3 regions of the Pseudomonas sp. HLS-6 TE3448 genome follow, and region 2 is predicted to be linked to each of the others. Evidence: predicted binding sites of a transcription regulator. Region 2 holds the regulator's gene; each other region holds the start of a gene.

Region 1 (5,628 bases), 2.3 Mb from region 2:
GTGAGGCGTTATTGCCGGCGCGCCTGAGTGAGCGGGTACTGCCTGGCAACTGCTTCGCCCCCTTTCACTGGAATGATGTCTATGGCGAGCGTTTGGCGATCAATGCACTGACCAGCGATGCCATCGACCCGGTTTCCCTGCAACCTGCGTTCAAGTACTGCGCCGTGGCCCTCAGCCGGGTTGCCGGTGAACGTATTGCCGCTGTTGAACTGCCGGCCCACACGCTTCAGGAGTCTGCGACCATGCCGATCGAAACCCTCAGCCAACTGCTCGGCCTGAACAACCGCGTTGAACTGGCTTTGGCCGAGGATGAACAACTGTATATGCAGGGTTATGTGCTGGGTCTGCGTAACAGCCCTCAGCAGGGCGTACCGAGCTTGCCGGTCAATGCACCACTGGCGCCGGCGCGGCGTCTGTTGGTGGAAGGGTTGCTGGCGGGGTTGTTTTCGCGCAGTACCTCGGTACAGGCCCCTGCAATCCAGGCCCCGGAGCCTGCCGAAGCCACTAGCCATTGGCTGCTCTGGGCTTCGCAGACCGGCAACGGCCAGGCTCTGGCGCAACACTGTGCGCAGCGTTTGCGGGAGGCCGGTCTGGCTGTTCAGGTGAGCAGCATGGAGCAGGTCAGCCTTGAGCAGGTGAGCAACGCCGCCAGCCTGCTGCTGGTGGCGAGCACGTTTGGCGATGGTGAGGCACCGGATTGCGCCAAGGCCTTTTGGCAGGCCCTGCAGGCTGCGTCTGCCAGCCGCTGCACAGGGCTGCGTTACGCGGTACTGGCCCTGGGAGACTCCAGCTACGCAGAGTTCTGTGGTTTCGGCCGCAAGCTGGACCAGCGTCTGGCGGAGCTTGGCGCTGTGCGCCTGCTGGAGCGGGTCGAGTGCGAGCCGGACTTCGACGAGCCGGCCGAACAGTGGCTGGGCACGCTGGTGACGGCCCTTGGGCAGGCTTCAATTGAGTCGGCACCAGCGGTCACGTCCCCGGCGGCGACAGCGCCAACCTTCAGCAAGCAGCAGCCGTTGCCGGTAAGGGTGGTGGAAAACCGCCTGCTCAATGCGCCCGGTGCCGCCAAGGAAACCCGGCACGTGGTGTTCGATCTTGCGAGCAGCGGCCTGACGTATCAGGCGGGCGACGCGTTGGGCGTCTGGCCGCGCAACTGCCCGGCACTGGTCGAAGAGCTGCTGAGTGCCATGAAACTTGACGGGGAGGCGAGTGTCAGCCTCAAGGGCCAGCCACCCATGCCGTTGCGTAGCGCACTGCGCGATCGACTGGAGATTGCCCGTATCACGCCTGCGCTGCTCGAACAGGTCGCCCGCTGCAGTGCTGAGCCTGAGTTGCAACGCCTGCTGGAGCCGGCGCACAACGCCGCGTTGCAGGACTGGCTATGGGGGCGGCAACTGGTCGATCTGCTGCAGCAGTTTCCCGTAAGCATGCCGCTCGACACCTGGCTGAGCCTGCTCAAACCCCTGCAGCCGCGTTTGTACTCCATCAGTTCAAGCCCGTTGTTGCACCCGCAGCAGGTTCACCTGACGGTTTCGACGGTGCGCTACCGCCAGCGTAAAGGTGTGTGTTCGACCTTCCTCGCTGATCGTGCCGAAGCCGGGCAGGTTGGGATCTTTGTGCAGCCCTCGGCTCATTTCCGCGTACCGAGCGATGATACGGCGCCGCTGATCATGGTCGGGCCGGGGACCGGGATCGCACCGTTCCGGGCGTTTCTCCAGGAGCGTCAGGCGCGCGGCGCCCGAGGGCGCAACTGGCTGCTGTTCGGCGAGCAGCGCGCTGACAGTGATTTTTACTACCGCGACGAGTTGCTGGCCTGGCAACGCGATGGCCACCTGACGCGGCTCGACACGGCGTTCTCCCGTGACCAGGCAGAGAAGGTCTATGTACAGCAGCGCATGCTGGAGCAGGGCGCCGAGCTGTGGCGCTGGCTGGAGGCGGGCGCGTACTTCTATGTCTGTGGCGATGCCGGACGCATGGCGCGGGATGTGGAGGCCGCGCTGCAGCAGGTGGTGGCCGAGCACGGTGGGATGAGCACCGAGCAGGCCGGCGAATATGTTGCGGCGTTAGGCCAGGCCAAACGCTACCGGCGAGATGTGTACTGAAATGCCCCAGAACGGGTAGCACTGCACCAGGATGGCGCCGCGGGAGGCCTAGTGTTTGCGGCGATGCCCTTGAATAGGCGGGGTTTGTGCAGTTGGCACGGTATCTGCTGAAGACACATTACAACGTCCAGGGGTGATCAACGGCGATCCGCCCCACGGACCACGACTATGAACAACCAGGCAAAGGCGCCTGGAGCTTCGGCTCCAGGCGCCTTTTTTTGTGGGTGTTTTTCCGGCCGCCGTGATCGGCCAGTGTGAGGAAACGCTATGAACGCTCAAGCGACCATCGAGCAACGGGAACGTCTGATCATCGTCGGCAACGGCATGGTGGGCCATCATTGCGTCGAACAACTGATCGAGCGCGGCGCCTTGGCCCGCTTCGACCTGCGGGTGTTCGGCGAGGAGCGTCAGCGTGCCTACGACCGCGTGCACCTGTCGGAGTACTTCAGTGGCAGCGATGCTGAAACCCTGGCCTTGGGTGATGCGCAACTGTATGCCGAGCATGGCGTGCGGCTGCACTTGGGGGAGGCGGTCGTCGAGATCGACCGCGAGGCCGGTGAAGTGGTGACGGCGCAGGGCCGCTACCCGTTTGACCGGTTGATCCTGGCCACCGGCTCCTATCCCTTCGTGCCGCCGATCCCCGGGCCGGACGGTGCGGCGCGATTGGTCTATCGAACCTTGGACGACCTGGATGCGATTCGCGCGGCGGCCTATGGCGCACAGCGTGGCGTGGTCATCGGTGGTGGTCTGCTGGGCCTGGAGGCAGCCAACGCCCTCAAATCCCTGGGGCTTGAAGCCCATGTGGTGGAATTCGCACCGCGCCTGATGCCGGTGCAACTGGATACTGAAGGCGGTGCGGCCCTGCGCGCCCAGATTGAGGCGTTGGGTGTCGGTGTACACCTGTCTCGTGCCACCCAGAGCATTGTTGAAGGCAGCGACTTCCGTTACCGGATGAATTTCGATGGCGACCAGTTCCTGGAAACCGACCTGATTGTGTTTTCGGCTGGCATTCGCCCGCAGGACAGCCTGGGCCGTGGCTGCGGTCTGGAAATCGCGCCACGGGGCGGGGTCGTGATCGATGGCGAATGCCGCACCAGCGACCCACGGATTTTTGCCATCGGCGAGTGTGCCTCATGGAACGGCAGCGTCTTCGGCCTGGTGGCCCCGGGTTACAGCATGGCCCGCAACCTGGCGTCAGCCTTGGCGGGTGAGCCATTCGAGGCCTTTGCCGGTGCCGACATGTCGACCAAGCTCAAGCTGTTGGGGGTGGATGTCGGTTCCATTGGCGATGCACACGCGGCGACCCCCGGTGCGCGCAGCTACCGCTTTATCGACGAGGCTGGCAGCGCCTACCGGCGCTTGGTGATCGACGCCGAGGGCAAGCGCGTTCTGGGGGCGGTGCTGGTCGGTGATAACCGTTACTACGACACCCTGTTGCAGTACGTGCAGAATGCTATTGCCCTGCCAGCGGACCCCGCCGGCTTGATCCTGCCATTGGGCAGCGCCACGCCAGCACTGGGTGCAGATGCCTTGCCAGACGCCGCCACCATCTGCTCGTGCCATAACGTCAGCAAGGGCGCGATCTGTGCGGCCATCGACGGGGGGTGTAGCGACCTGGCGCAACTCAAGGGCCAGACCAAGGCCTGCACCGGTTGCGGTGGCTGCGCCGCCTTGCTCAAGCAGGTCTTCGAACATGAGCTGAGCGCCCGCGGTGTGGCGGTGGACAAGAGCCTATGCGAGCACTTTGCCTTCACTCGTCAGGAGCTCTATGCACTGGTGCGGGTCGAGGGCATTACGACGTTCGAAGACCTGCACGCCCGTCATGGTCGTGGCCACCTGGGCTGCGATATCTGCAAGCCGACGGTAGGCTCGATACTCGCATCCTGCTGGAACCAGCCGATCATGGATGCCGCGCTGGTGCCGTTGCAGGACACCAACGACACCTTCATGGCCAACATGCAGAAAAACGGCACGTACTCGGTGGTGCCGCGTATTCCGGGTGGGGAAATCACACCGGACAAGTTGATCGTGATTGGTCAGGTGGCCAAGAAGTACGACCTCTACACCAAGATCACCGGCGGCCAACGCATCGACCTGTTCGGCGCGCAGTTGCATGAGTTACCGGAGATCTGGTCCGAGTTGATCGCCGCTGGCTTTGAGACCGGGCATGCCTATGGCAAATCAACCCGCACGGTGAAGTCCTGCGTCGGCAGCACATGGTGCCGCTACGGCGTGCAGGACAGCGTGGCCATGGCGCTCACCCTGGAGGACCGCTACAAGGGCCTGCGTTCGCCACACAAGCTCAAGTTCGCCGTGTCTGGCTGTACCCGCGAATGCGCCGAGGCGCAAAGCAAGGACATCGGCGTGATTGCCACCGAGAAGGGCTGGAACCTTTATGTCTGCGGTAACGGCGGCATGCGTCCACGGCACGCCGAGCTGTTCGCCACGGACCTGGACGATGCCGGCCTGATTCGCACCATCGACCGCGTATTGATGTTCTACATCCGTACCGCTGACAAACTGCAGCGCACGTCGGTCTGGCGCGAGCGCCTTGAGGGCGGGCTGGATTACCTCAAGGCGGTGATCCTCGACGACAGCCTGGGCTTGGGCGCCGAGCTGGAAGCGCAGATGCAGCAGGTAGTCGATCGCTACGAGTGTGAATGGGCCAATGCCCTGAAAGACCCCGAGAAGCTCAAGCGCTTCCGTACTTTCGTCAATGACCACCGTGCAGATCCGGCGATTCATTTCGTCAAGGAGCGCGGCCAGCGCCGGCCGGTGGGCAAGGCCGAGCTTCACCTGATCCCGACCACTGAAGAGGTGCTGTGATGAACCCGTCGAATCAAGCGGTACGTGTTGACCTGCAAGACTGGCAGGCGGTGTGCAGCCGCCATGACCTGGTACCCAATTCAGGGGTGGTGGCCCGCTTGGGTGACGCCCAGGTGGCCCTGTTCTACTTGCCGGAGGCCGCGCAGGCACTGTATGCCGTGGACAACCATGACCCGCAGTCCGGCGCCAATGTGATCGGACGTGGAATCATTGGCAGCCTCAACGGGCAGCCGGTCGTGGCGGCGCCGTTGTACAAACAGCACTTCAGTCTGCTGGACGGGCGCTGTCTGGAAGACCCGCAGCAGGTACTGCGGGTATGGGCTGTGCGCTTCAATGGCGACTGCGTCGAGGTGGCTGCCCCTTAGCACACGTCGGCCACGGCGGCTTTTGAGCGGGCGGTGGTGGCTGTTCAAAGCAGTCGCCGCCTGCGCGGCAGGCCGTTACACTGCCTGGCATGAACCTCGACACCCGTATCAAATACCGCCATCTGCTGTGCTTTCTCGAAATCGCCCGGCAGGGCAGTTTCGCCAAGGCTGCCGATGTCCTGGCAATCAGTCAGCCTGCGACCTCCAAAACCCTCAAGGAACTGGAGGACTTGCTGCAGGCGCGCTTGTTCGAGCGAGGCAAGCAGGGCGTTGAACTGACCCCGGCCGGGTTTCGCTTCATGCGTTATGCAGGCCCTAGCGTGCAGGCCTTGCGTGAG
Region 2 (5,628 bases):
GCACAAGGCGCGAATCGAAGACGTGATGACACCGCACGGCAAAACCGCCCGCGCCGAAATGCTCGCCGCCGAGGCCTTGAAAATCATGGAAGACCACAAGATCAACGCCCTGGTCGTCGTAGACACGGACGATCACCCGGTAGGCGCACTGAACATGCACGACCTGCTGCGTGCGGGAGTAATGTAATGCAAACCGATCTGCTGCAGCGCGGCAAGGCCATCAAACTGGCCGTTTTTGATGTTGATGGCGTCCTCACCGACGGTCGCCTGTATTTCCTCGAAGATGGCAGCGAGTTCAAGACCTTCAACACCCTGGACGGTCAAGGCATCAAAATGCTCATGGCCTCGGGTGTGACCACCGCGATCATCAGCGGTCGCAAGACACCGGTGGTCGAACGCCGAGCGAAAAACCTCGGCATCCCGCACCTGTACCAAGGGCGTGAAGATAAATTGGTCGTACTGGACGAACTTCTCGGCCAGCTCGGCCTAGACTATGAACAGGTTGCCTACCTGGGCGACGATCTACCGGACCTGCCCGTCATCCGCCGGGTTGGCTTGGGCATGGCCGTGGCCAACGCCGCGGCCTTCGTACGCGAACACGCTGATGGCGTTACCCTCGCACGCGGTGGCGAAGGTGCCGCTCGCGAATTCTGCGAGTTGATCCTGCGAGCCCAAGGCAACCTCGATGCGGCAAACGCCAACTATCTGTAGGGCGACACATGTTCAGCAATAAAATCCGCAACATTGCGCTGCTCGGGGCGATCGCCGTCCTGCTGGCGGCGGTTGGCTACTGGAAGGTCGGCCCCGATACTTTCCTCGAGAAACCGGTGGCCACTGTCGACAAAGGCGCCATCGACTATTACGCCACCAATGCCCACAGCGTTCAGTTTCTACCTGACGGCAAGCTGCAATACGACATGACGGCAGACAAGGTCGAGCACCTGCAGGCCAGCGAGATCACCCTGCTGACCACGCCCGACCTGCACATGTACCGCGGCACCGCCTACCCTTGGCACGTTCAGAGCGAACGCGGCGAGGTCAACCCGGACGGCACCGAAGTCGAACTGATTGACTCGGTACGGGTTGCCCGCACCGATGAACAGAACCGTGAAACCATTATTACCACGACCCGCATGACGGTATTCCCACAGAAGCAATATGCTCAAACCGAGCAAGCCGTTAGAATCGACGGCGCCGGTGGAACCACTACGGGCAAGGGAATGAAAGCGTATTTGAAAGACGGCAGGATGGACCTGCTGTCCAACGTAAGAGGACAGTATGAGGCTCGTTAAAACCCTCCCCTTTTTGCTCAGCCTGAGCGCAGCACTGGGAAGCGCGAGCGCCTTGGCCCTGCCGAACGACCGCGACCAGCCAATCCGCATCCAGGCCGATAACGCCCAACTGGACGACAAGAAAGGCATTGCCACCTACACCGGCGACGTGATCATCACCCAAGGCTCGATGATGATCAAAGGCAACACCGTGACCATCACCCGCTCCGCTTCCGGCGATATCGACGTGGTCACTTCGGTGGGCAACCTGGCGTATTTCGAACAGCAACAAAGCGCCGCAAAACCGGACAAGATGCAAGGCTATGCCGTGCAGATCCAATACCAGGCGCTGAAAGACCTGGTGGTTCTGACTGACCGGGCCAAGGTGATCAACGAAGGCAACACCACCGAAGGCGAGAAAATCGTCTACAACACCAAGTCTCAGGTCGCCACCGCCGGCCGCGGCAGCAACATTACCGCACCGCGCCCACGCATCGACATGGTGATCCAGCCGAAGAAGAAGGCCGAGTAATGGCAACCCTCAAAGCCCAGCACCTGGCCAAGAGCTACAAGAGTCGACAAGTCGTACGTGACGTCAGCCTGTCAATCGACAGCGGCCAGATCGTCGGCCTGCTCGGCCCTAACGGCGCCGGCAAGACAACGTGCTTCTACATGATTGTCGGCCTGGTACAGGCCGACCAGGGCCGCGTGCTCATCGACGACCTGGATGTCAGCCACCAGCCGATGCACGGTCGTGCACGCGCGGGTATTGGCTACCTGCCCCAGGAAGCCTCGATCTTCCGCAAGTTGTCGGTGGCCGACAACATCATGGCGATCCTGGAAACACGCAAGGAGCTGGACGGCGCAGGGCGTCGCAAGGAACTGGAAAGCCTGCTGCAGGAGTTTCACATCAGCCACATCCGCGACAACCTCGGCATGAGCCTTTCCGGTGGTGAACGTCGCCGTGTGGAGATCGCCCGCGCACTGGCGACTGCACCGAAATTTATCCTGCTCGACGAACCGTTTGCCGGTGTCGACCCGATCTCGGTCGGCGACATCAAGCAGATCATCCACCACCTGAAAGCCAAAGGCATTGGCGTTCTGATCACCGACCACAACGTCCGTGAAACACTGGATATCTGCGAAACCGCTTACATCGTCAACGATGGTCGCCTAATCGCCGAAGGTGATGCAGAAACCATCCTGGCCAACGAACTGGTGAAAGAGGTTTACCTCGGTCACGAGTTCCGCCTGTAAGCCCGAGGTGCGAGGCACCGCCAGAGCGCTGACGATCCGCCCAAATACCGGCTTATTTGTTACAGCGCTCTAGGCAAACACCTCGGTTTCAGGCATATAATTTGCTTAAAGAAGGCGCTTCGGCGCCCTTGTAGTGGATGGCGCATGTGCGCCGGCGAATAAGGTGTTAAGCCCCTGCCATGAAACCATCGCTCGTCCTAAGAATGGGCCAGCAACTGACGATGACACCGCAGTTGCAACAGGCCATCCGTCTGCTCCAGCTTTCCACACTGGACCTGCAGCAGGAAATCCAGGAAGCCCTGGAATCCAACCCGATGCTCGAACGCCAGGAAGATGGCGACGACTTCGATAACAGCGACCCGATGGCGGATAACGCCGAATCCAAGCCGACCTCGGAATCCCAGGAAACCAGCTTCCAGGAAACCGCCACTCCCGTGGAAAGCCTTGAAGAAGGTGAGTGGAACGAGCGTATTCCCAATGAGCTGCCGGTAGACACCGCCTGGGAAGATATCTATCAAACCAGCGCCAGCAGCCTTCCCAGCAACGATGACGACGAGTGGGACTTCACCACCCGCACCTCGGCGGGTGAAAGCCTGCAGAGCCACCTGCTGTGGCAGTTGAACCTGGCGCCAATGTCGGATACCGACCGACTGATTGCCGTCACCCTGATCGACTGCATCAACAACCAGGGCTATCTCGACGAAACACTGGAAGAGGTCTGTGAGTCCTTCGACCCGGAACTCGATATCGAACTGGACGAAGTGGAAGCCGTCCTGCACCGCATCCAGCAATTCGAGCCTGCCGGTATAGGCGCCCGCAACCTGAGCGAATGCCTGTTGTTGCAGTTGCGTCAGATGCCGGCACAAACACCCTGGATGACTGAAGCGCAACGACTGGTCAGCGACTACATCGACCTGCTCGGCAGCCGCGACTACAGCCAGCTGATGCGCCGCATGAAGCTCAAGGAAGACGAGCTGCGCCAGGTGATCGAACTGGTACAAAGCCTGAACCCACGCCCTGGCTCACAGATCGAGTCCAGTGAACCCGAATACGTGGTGCCTGACGTGATCGTGCGCAAGGACAGCGATCGCTGGCTGGTTGAACTGAACCAGGAAGCCGTCCCACGCCTGCGCGTCAATCCACAGTACGCAGGCTTTGTACGCCGCGCCGATACCAGCGCAGACAACACCTTCATGCGCAATCAGCTTCAGGAAGCCCGCTGGTTCATCAAGAGCCTGCAAAGCCGCAACGAAACGCTGATGAAGGTTGCCACCCAGATCGTCGAACACCAGCGCGGATTCCTCGACCACGGTGACGAGGCCATGAAGCCGCTGGTACTGCACGACATCGCCGAAGCGGTGGGCATGCACGAGTCGACCATATCCCGGGTGACCACGCAAAAGTACATGCATACCCCGCGTGGCATTTACGAACTGAAGTACTTTTTCTCCAGCCATGTCAGCACCTCCGAAGGCGGAGAATGCTCGTCCACGGCGATTCGCGCGATCATCAAAAAACTGGTTGCAGCGGAAAATCAGAAAAAGCCATTGAGTGACAGCAAGATCGCTGGTTTACTGGAGGCACAAGGCATCCAGGTAGCACGACGCACCGTCGCCAAGTACCGCGAATCGCTCGGCATTGCACCGTCGAGTGAACGCAAGCGACTGATGTAACGCACCTGAGGTGTGCCACCGCAATTCAAGTGGCAGGCGCAATACCTGCCTCTTTATGCACCGGCAACAAAAGGAGAAGCTGTATGCAAGTCAACATCAGTGGACACCAAGTAGAAGTCACCGAAGCGCTGCGCACTTATATCGGGGAAAAACTCGAGCGTGTTGAGCGTCACTTCGACAAGATCACCAATGTGCAGGTCATTCTGGAGGTCGAGAAGCTGAAACAGAAAATCGAGGCCACCCTGCGCATCCCTGGCGGCGAAGTCGTCGCCAATGCCGAGCATGAAGACATGTATGCCGCGATCGACCTGCTTGCCGACAAGCTCGACCGCCAACTGAAAAAACACAAGGAAAAACAGCAGGCCTTGCTGCAAGGTGCAGCCGCTCGCTGATCCCCCCCACTCATGATCCGACTTGAAGATATCCTGACCCCCGGCCGTTCACTTGTGAACGTGCCGGGCGGCAGTAAAAAACGCGTACTCGAACACATTGCCAACCTGATTGACCGGGAAGTACCGGATCTGGAAATGCAAGATGTCTTCGAGAGCCTGATTGCCCGCGAAAAACTGGGTTCAACCGGTTTCGGCAACGGTATCGCCATTCCACACTGCCGCCTCAGTGGCTGTGCCGCGCCGATCAGTGCGCTGCTCCACCTGGATGCCCCCATAGATTACGACGCCATCGATGGTGCTCCCGTAGACCTGCTGTTCGTACTGCTGGTTCCGGAAGCCGCCACCGACGAGCACCTGGAGCTGCTGCGCCAGATCGCCAGCATGCTTGACCGCAAGGACGTTCGCGAAAAACTGCGTGCGGCCGGCGATAGCCAGTCCCTGTATCAGGTCGTACTGGATGTACAGAACGGGCACTGAACATGCGTTTGATCATCGTCAGCGGCCGGTCCGGCTCAGGTAAAAGCACTGCCCTCGATGTGCTCGAGGACAATGGCTACTATTGCATCGACAACCTTCCGGCCGGCTTGCTGCCGCAGCTTGCCGAAAGTGCGCTGATCAATACCGAACTGATGCAGCCCAAGGTTGCCGTGTCCATTGATGCACGCAACCTGCCAAGCCATCTCTCCCGGTTCCCGGAACTGCTTGAAGATGCACGCAACCGGCATATCCAATGCGATGTGCTGTATCTGGACGCCGATGAAGAAACCCTGCTCAAGCGCTTCTCGGAAACCCGTCGCCGTCACCCGCTGACCAACGCTCAGCGCTCGCTGGCTGAGGCCATCCGGGTCGAGACCGAACTGCTCGGTCCTATTTCCGATCTGGCCGACCTGAAGATCGACACCACCAACCTGAACCTCTACCAGCTCAAAGATTCGATCAAGCTTCGCCTGCTCAATCAACCCGAGCCGGGCACTGCATTCCTGGTCGAGTCATTCGGCTTCAAGCGTGGAATGCCCGTAGACGCTGACGTGGTGT
Region 3 (5,628 bases), 460 kb from region 2:
TAACCAGTTCGGGCTCGAGCGGTGTACCGAGGTCACGGTGCAGGCGGTTGAGCGAGGCCGTCGTGAGCTTGAGCTGAAACAACAGGGCATGCGGGTTCTGCTCATCAAGCACGAGCAGGTCGAGCACCGGCAGTAACTGAGCGACCTCCAGGTAACGCGAGCGGTAAGTGATGCTGCTGTTGCCCAGCTCCAGCAAGGCCTCCAGCCCGGCCTGATCAAACACTGCCGGGCCACTCAAGAACAGTGCCAGGTTGTCGCTCAAGGCTTGCAGCCGTTCCAGTCGGCGCCCGATCATCAGAAAGCGCCAACCCTCATCACGGGTCATGTCGTCCAGGGCGAAGCCCGACAGCGCCGCCAACGACATGACCAGACGGTCGAGGGTTTCCAGCAGCTCACCGAAGCCCGCCTCCGCGTTCTCCAGCACCCGCGCTTGCCGCTGCAACTCCTGCAGCGCCTGCCAGTTTTCCCGTGAGAGCTTGCCGCGCACCTGAGAGGCTGCGCCCTGCAAGCGCTGCAGGTTGGCGCGCAAACCGAAGCCCCATTCGACATCCAGCAGTGCAGCACACAAACGTTCGGGCAGGCTTGCGCCCTCTGGCAGTAATGACAAGCCGTCCGCCAACGCCACAGCCCCTTCCAGCGCCAGTGGACTGTCATCGTCCAGGTAACGGGTCAACAGAATGCGCAACAGGCGCGCCCCCACATCACAGCGCTCACAGTAACGGCCGAACCAGAACAGGTTTTCCACCACCCGCGAGGGCAAGTACGGGTCGCGACGAATCAGGTCTGCCACGCCAATACTGTGCCGCGCCCGCCACTGCTCACCGGCGCAGGCCTGCTCACCCAACACCCAGGCATCCTTGCTGGCACCACCACGCTGCATCGAGATCACGTCGGCATCGGCCTGTGCCGACACCCGCACCAGCCCGCCAGGCAACACCCGATAGCCATCGGCACAGGCCACGGCGTAAACACGCATACCTACCGAACGGGATTGCAGTGCACGTTGATCGACCTGCCAGACCGGCGCCTGGGACAACTGCACCCGCTCTTGGGCAACATAGACAGCCGGTCGCGCACCGATACGCGACGCCAGCGCCTGCTGTTGTTCAGCATCAAGTGCGCCTCCCAACACAGGCGTGAACCGCTGCGAAGGAAACGCTGGCTTGAACACCAGGTCTGGCAGTTTCTCCAGCGCCTGTGCCAATGCCGGAGGCTCGCCGCACCACCAACTGGCGACAGAGGGCAGGCTCAAGGCCTCGCCGAACAGGTGCTGATTGATGGCGGGCAAGAATCCAAGCAGGCCGGGGGACTCCAGTACGCCGCAGCCCAAGGCATTGGCCACCAGCACGCGCCCTTGACGCACGGCATCGAGCAAACCAGGAACGCCCAATGCCGAATCCGTGCGCAACTCCAGCGGGTCGCAGAAGTCATCGTCGAGGCGCCGCCAAATGCCGTGAACACGACGCAAACCATCCAGTGTCTTGAGGTACACGGTGGCATCGCGCACCGTCAGGTCGCTACCCTCGACCAAGGGGTAACCCAGCTGCCGCGCCAAATACAGGTGTTCGAAGTAACTCTCGTTGAATCGCCCGGGGGTCAGCAGCACCACCAGCGGCGCCTCCCCTTCACTCGGTGCCGTCTCGGCGAGGGTCTGCTGCAAGGTTCGGAAGAAACCCGCAAGGTGCTGTACATGGAGGCTGCGGTAGAGCTCCGGCCAGGCCCGCGAAAGAATTGTGCGGTTCTCAAGGGCATAGCCAGCGCCGGAAGGCGCCTGGGTACGGTCTGCAGTGATCCACCAGCGCCCATCCGGCGCGCGTGCAAGGTCAGCGGCGTAGACATGCAGGTAGGTTCCGCCAGGCACTTCGATACCTTGGCAGGGCCAGAGAAAATTGTTGTGCCCGTAGATCAGTTCGGGAGGTAAAAGCCCGTCGGCCAGCAGCTGTTGCGGTCCGTAGGTATCGGCCAGTACCGCATTGAGCAAACGAGCCCGCTGAGCGATACCGGCGGCCAGTGGCTGCCATTCCTCGGCAGACAACACGTGCGGCAACAGGTCCAGCTCCCACGGGCGATCAGCGCCCTTGGGGTCGGCGTAGATGTTATAGGTGACACCATTTTCCTGAAGCTGGCGGGTCAACAGCGCCTGACGCTGCGCCAACTGCTCGGGGCTGCTGCGCTGCAACTGCGCGAACAGCGCCTGCCAGTGCGGGCGTACCGCTCCGTCGCCCTGCAACAGTTCATGGTAGGAGTCAGGCTGGTCAGGCATGGCAGCGCTCAAGGGCCAAGGTCAGCCCTGAAGCGCGCAAGAGTTGTGCCATGAGCGGCTACGCCGTGCCTGCGCACGGCTTAGCCTATTGGCGCACCAGAATCGTGCTTTGCCGCACGGGCAACGCACCGCCACGGCGCACGGGCCAAGGCCAGGTTAGCGCGGCAGTACCGGCTGACGCGGCTTCTTCTTGCCTTTGCCCTTGGCGGCGTCTTTGCGCGCCTTGGCCGCATCCTGGTTACGGGCGAACGCTGCCGCCTTGGCCTCTTCGCGTTTGTCCCACGGCTTGCCGCCATCGCTGCCACGCGGCGGCAGGCCAGTGTGCTGGGTCAGGATCTTTTGATCCTTGGCGACCTTGTGGCTGCCTGCAGGCGTCGAGTTCTTGCGTCGCGCACTCTGGTAGCTGTCGGCTGCAGGCTGGTGCAACGGGATCAGCTGGTGTTTGCCCGGGCCGATCAGGTCGCTACGGCCCATACGCTCCAGCGCCTCACGCAGCATCGGCCAACCCTTCGGATCGTGATAGCGCAGGAATGCCTTGTGCAGGCGACGCTGCGCTTCGCTCTTGACGATCGTGACCGGGTCACTCTTGTAGGTGACCTTGCGCAGCGGGTTCTTGCCCGAGTGGTACATGGCGGTAGCCGACGCCATTGGCGACGGATAGAACGCCTGTACCTGGTCGGCACGGAAACCATTGCCCTTGAGCCAAAGGGCCAGGTTCATCATGTCTTCATCGGTAGTGCCCGGGTGCGCCGCAATGAAGTACGGGATCAGGTACTGTTCCTTGCCCGCCTCTTTCGAGAATTTCTCGAACATACGCTTGAAGCGGTCATAGGTACCGATACCCGGCTTCATCATCTGATTCAGCGGGCCTTCTTCGGTGTGCTCCGGCGCAATCTTCAGGTAACCGCCAACGTGGTGGGTCACCAGTTCCTTGACGTACTCCGGCGACTCTACCGCCAGGTCATAACGCAGGCCCGAGGCGATCAGGATCTTCTTCACACCCGGCAAGGCACGCGCACTGCGGTACAACTGAATCAACGACGAGTGGTCGGTGTTCAGGTTCGGGCAAATGCCGGGGAACACGCACGACGGCTTGCGGCACGCGGACTCGATTTCCGGGCTCTTGCAGGCGATTCGGTACATGTTCGCGGTAGGGCCGCCAAGGTCGGAAATGACCCCGGTAAACCCTGGCACCTTGTCGCGAATCTCTTCGATCTCGCGAATGATCGACTCTTCAGAGCGGTTCTGGATAATCCGGCCTTCGTGCTCGGTGATCGAGCAGAAGGTGCAGCCACCAAAGCAGCCGCGCATGATGTTGACCGAAAAACGGATCATGTCGTAGGCCGGGATCTTCTCCTTGCCATACGCCGGGTGCGGCACGCGCGCATAGGGCATGCCGAACACATAGTCCATTTCCTCAGTGGTCATCGGAATGGGCGGAGGGTTGAACCAGACGTCCACGTCACCGTGTCTCTGCACCAGCGCCCGGGCGTTGCCTGGGTTGGTCTCCAGGTGCAGCACTCGGTTGGCGTGAGCGTAGAGCACCGCGTCGCCACGGACCTTCTCGAAGGACGGCAGGCGAATCACGGTCTTGTCGCGGGTCATCCGCGGGCTCGCCAGCAACTGGACGACCTTCGGTTCATTCGGGTCTTCAACCGGGCCTTTTTCTTGCTCGATGGCGCAGGCCTGAGTGTCCTGGGTATTCACGTACGGGTTGATGATCTTGTCGATCTTGCCCGGACGGTCGATACGTGTGGAGTCGACCTCGTACCAGCCTTCAGGGGTGTCCCGACGAACAAATGCCGTGCCACGAATGTCGGTAATGGTTTCGATTTTCTCGCCGTACGACAGGCGCTGGGCCACTTCGACAATGGCCCGCTCGGCATTGCCGTAAAGCAGGATGTCGGCACAGGCGTCGATCAGGATCGAATGACGCACCTTGTCCTGCCAGTAGTCGTAATGCGCGATCCGGCGCAGCGAAGCCTCGATGCCACCCAGCACGATCGGTACATGCTTGTAGGCTTCCTTGCAGCGCTGGCTGTAGACCAGGCTGGCGCGATCCGGACGCTTACCGGCCAGGCCACCCGGCGTATAGGCGTCGTCGGAACGGATCTTCTTGTCGGCGGTGTAGCGGTTGATCATGGAGTCCATGTTGCCCGCAGCGACACCGAAAAACAGGTTCGGCTCACCCAGCTTCATGAAGTCGTCTTTCGACTGCCAGTTCGGCTGGGCAATGATCCCCACCCGGAACCCTTGGGCTTCCAGCAGACGGCCGATGATGGCCATACCGAACGACGGGTGATCGACGTAGGCGTCACCGGTCACAATGATGATGTCGCAGGAATCCCAGCCGAGCTGATCCATCTCCTCCCTGCTCATCGGCAGGAACGGTGCTGGTCCGAAGCATTCGGCCCAGTACTTGGGATAGTCGAAAAGTGGTTTGGCTGCTTGCATGTCAGTGACCGGTTCTGAAGTACAGGAAAATCGCGGGCGCGGACTATAGCACAAATTTTGACCAATTCCGACGCTGCAGCTCGGAATTGGCGCTGCGAAAATTACTCGTCGTCGTCGAAGTTGTAGCTACCCGGCGCCAGGTTCTCGAAGCGCGTGTATTTACCGATGAACGCCAGCCGGACAAAGCCGATCGGGCCGTTCCGCTGCTTGCCGATAATGATTTCGGCAATGCCTTTGTGTTCGGTTTCCGGATGGTAGACCTCATCGCGGTAGACGAACATGATCACGTCAGCATCCTGCTCGATCGCTCCGGATTCCCGCAAGTCGGAGTTCACCGGGCGCTTGTTCGGCCGCTGTTCAAGGGAGCGGTTAAGCTGCGACAGTGCGATGACCGGGCAGTTGAACTCTTTGGCCAGCGCCTTGAGCGAGCGGGAGATCTCGGAGATCTCGTTGGTACGGTTGTCACCGCTGGAGCCCGGGATCTGCATCAACTGCAGGTAGTCGATCATGATCATTCCGATCTCGCCATGCTCGCGCACCAGACGACGGGTACGGGCACGCATTTCCGACGGGCTGATACCGGCCGTATCGTCGATGAACAGCTTGCGATCATTGAGCAGGTTGACTGCCGACGTCAGGCGCGGCCAGTCATCGTCATCAAGCTGACCGGAACGGATCTTGGTCTGGTCGATACGCCCGAGCGACGAGAGCATACGCATGATCAGCGATTCGCCTGGCATCTCGAGAGAGTACACCAGTACCGCCTTGTCACTGCGCAGCACCGCATTCTCCACCAGGTTCATGGCGAAGGTGGTCTTACCCATCGACGGACGGCCGGCGACGATGATCAGGTCAGCGGGCTGCAGACCGCTGGTCTTCTCGTCCAGGTCGGTATAACCCGTGGAAATACC

The links. The regulator sigma-54, encoded in region 2, starts transcription at its own class of promoters, with help from an activator protein. The targets are predictions, from matches to a motif close to ANTGGCATNNANNTTGCTNT.
Region 1: a site for sigma-54 is predicted at 2,191-2,210, ahead of nirB (nitrite reductase large subunit NirB). Genes of this name have one in related genera too.
Region 3: a site for sigma-54 is predicted at 2,297-2,316, ahead of AB7M23_RS08805 (circularly permuted type 2 ATP-grasp protein). Genes of this name have one in related genera too.

What each region holds. Positions count from the first base shown of each region.
Region 1 covers NZ_JBRJIO010000001.1:84,109-89,736, reverse strand. The annotation lists gene AB7M23_RS00400 (sulfite reductase subunit alpha) at 1-2,099, shown strand, start outside; gene nirB (nitrite reductase large subunit NirB) at 2,367-4,925, shown strand; gene nirD (nitrite reductase small subunit NirD) at 4,925-5,290, shown strand; gene pcaQ (pca operon transcription factor PcaQ) at 5,380-5,628, shown strand, end outside.
Region 2 covers NZ_JBRJIO010000001.1:2,354,590-2,360,217, reverse strand. The annotation lists gene AB7M23_RS10870 (KpsF/GutQ family sugar-phosphate isomerase) at 1-187, shown strand, start outside; gene AB7M23_RS10865 (KdsC family phosphatase) at 187-711, shown strand; gene lptC (LPS export ABC transporter periplasmic protein LptC) at 720-1,292, shown strand; gene lptA (lipopolysaccharide transport periplasmic protein LptA) at 1,279-1,803, shown strand; gene lptB (LPS export ABC transporter ATP-binding protein) at 1,803-2,528, shown strand; gene AB7M23_RS10845 (RNA polymerase factor sigma-54) at 2,708-4,201, shown strand; gene hpf (ribosome hibernation-promoting factor, HPF/YfiA family) at 4,285-4,593, shown strand; gene ptsN (PTS IIA-like nitrogen regulatory protein PtsN) at 4,606-5,070, shown strand; gene rapZ (RNase adapter RapZ) at 5,073-5,628, shown strand, end outside.
Region 3 covers NZ_JBRJIO010000001.1:1,899,089-1,904,716, reverse strand. The annotation lists gene AB7M23_RS08805 (circularly permuted type 2 ATP-grasp protein) at 1-2,263, opposite strand, end outside; gene AB7M23_RS08800 (YgiQ family radical SAM protein) at 2,420-4,717, opposite strand; gene dnaB (replicative DNA helicase) at 4,819-5,628, opposite strand, start outside.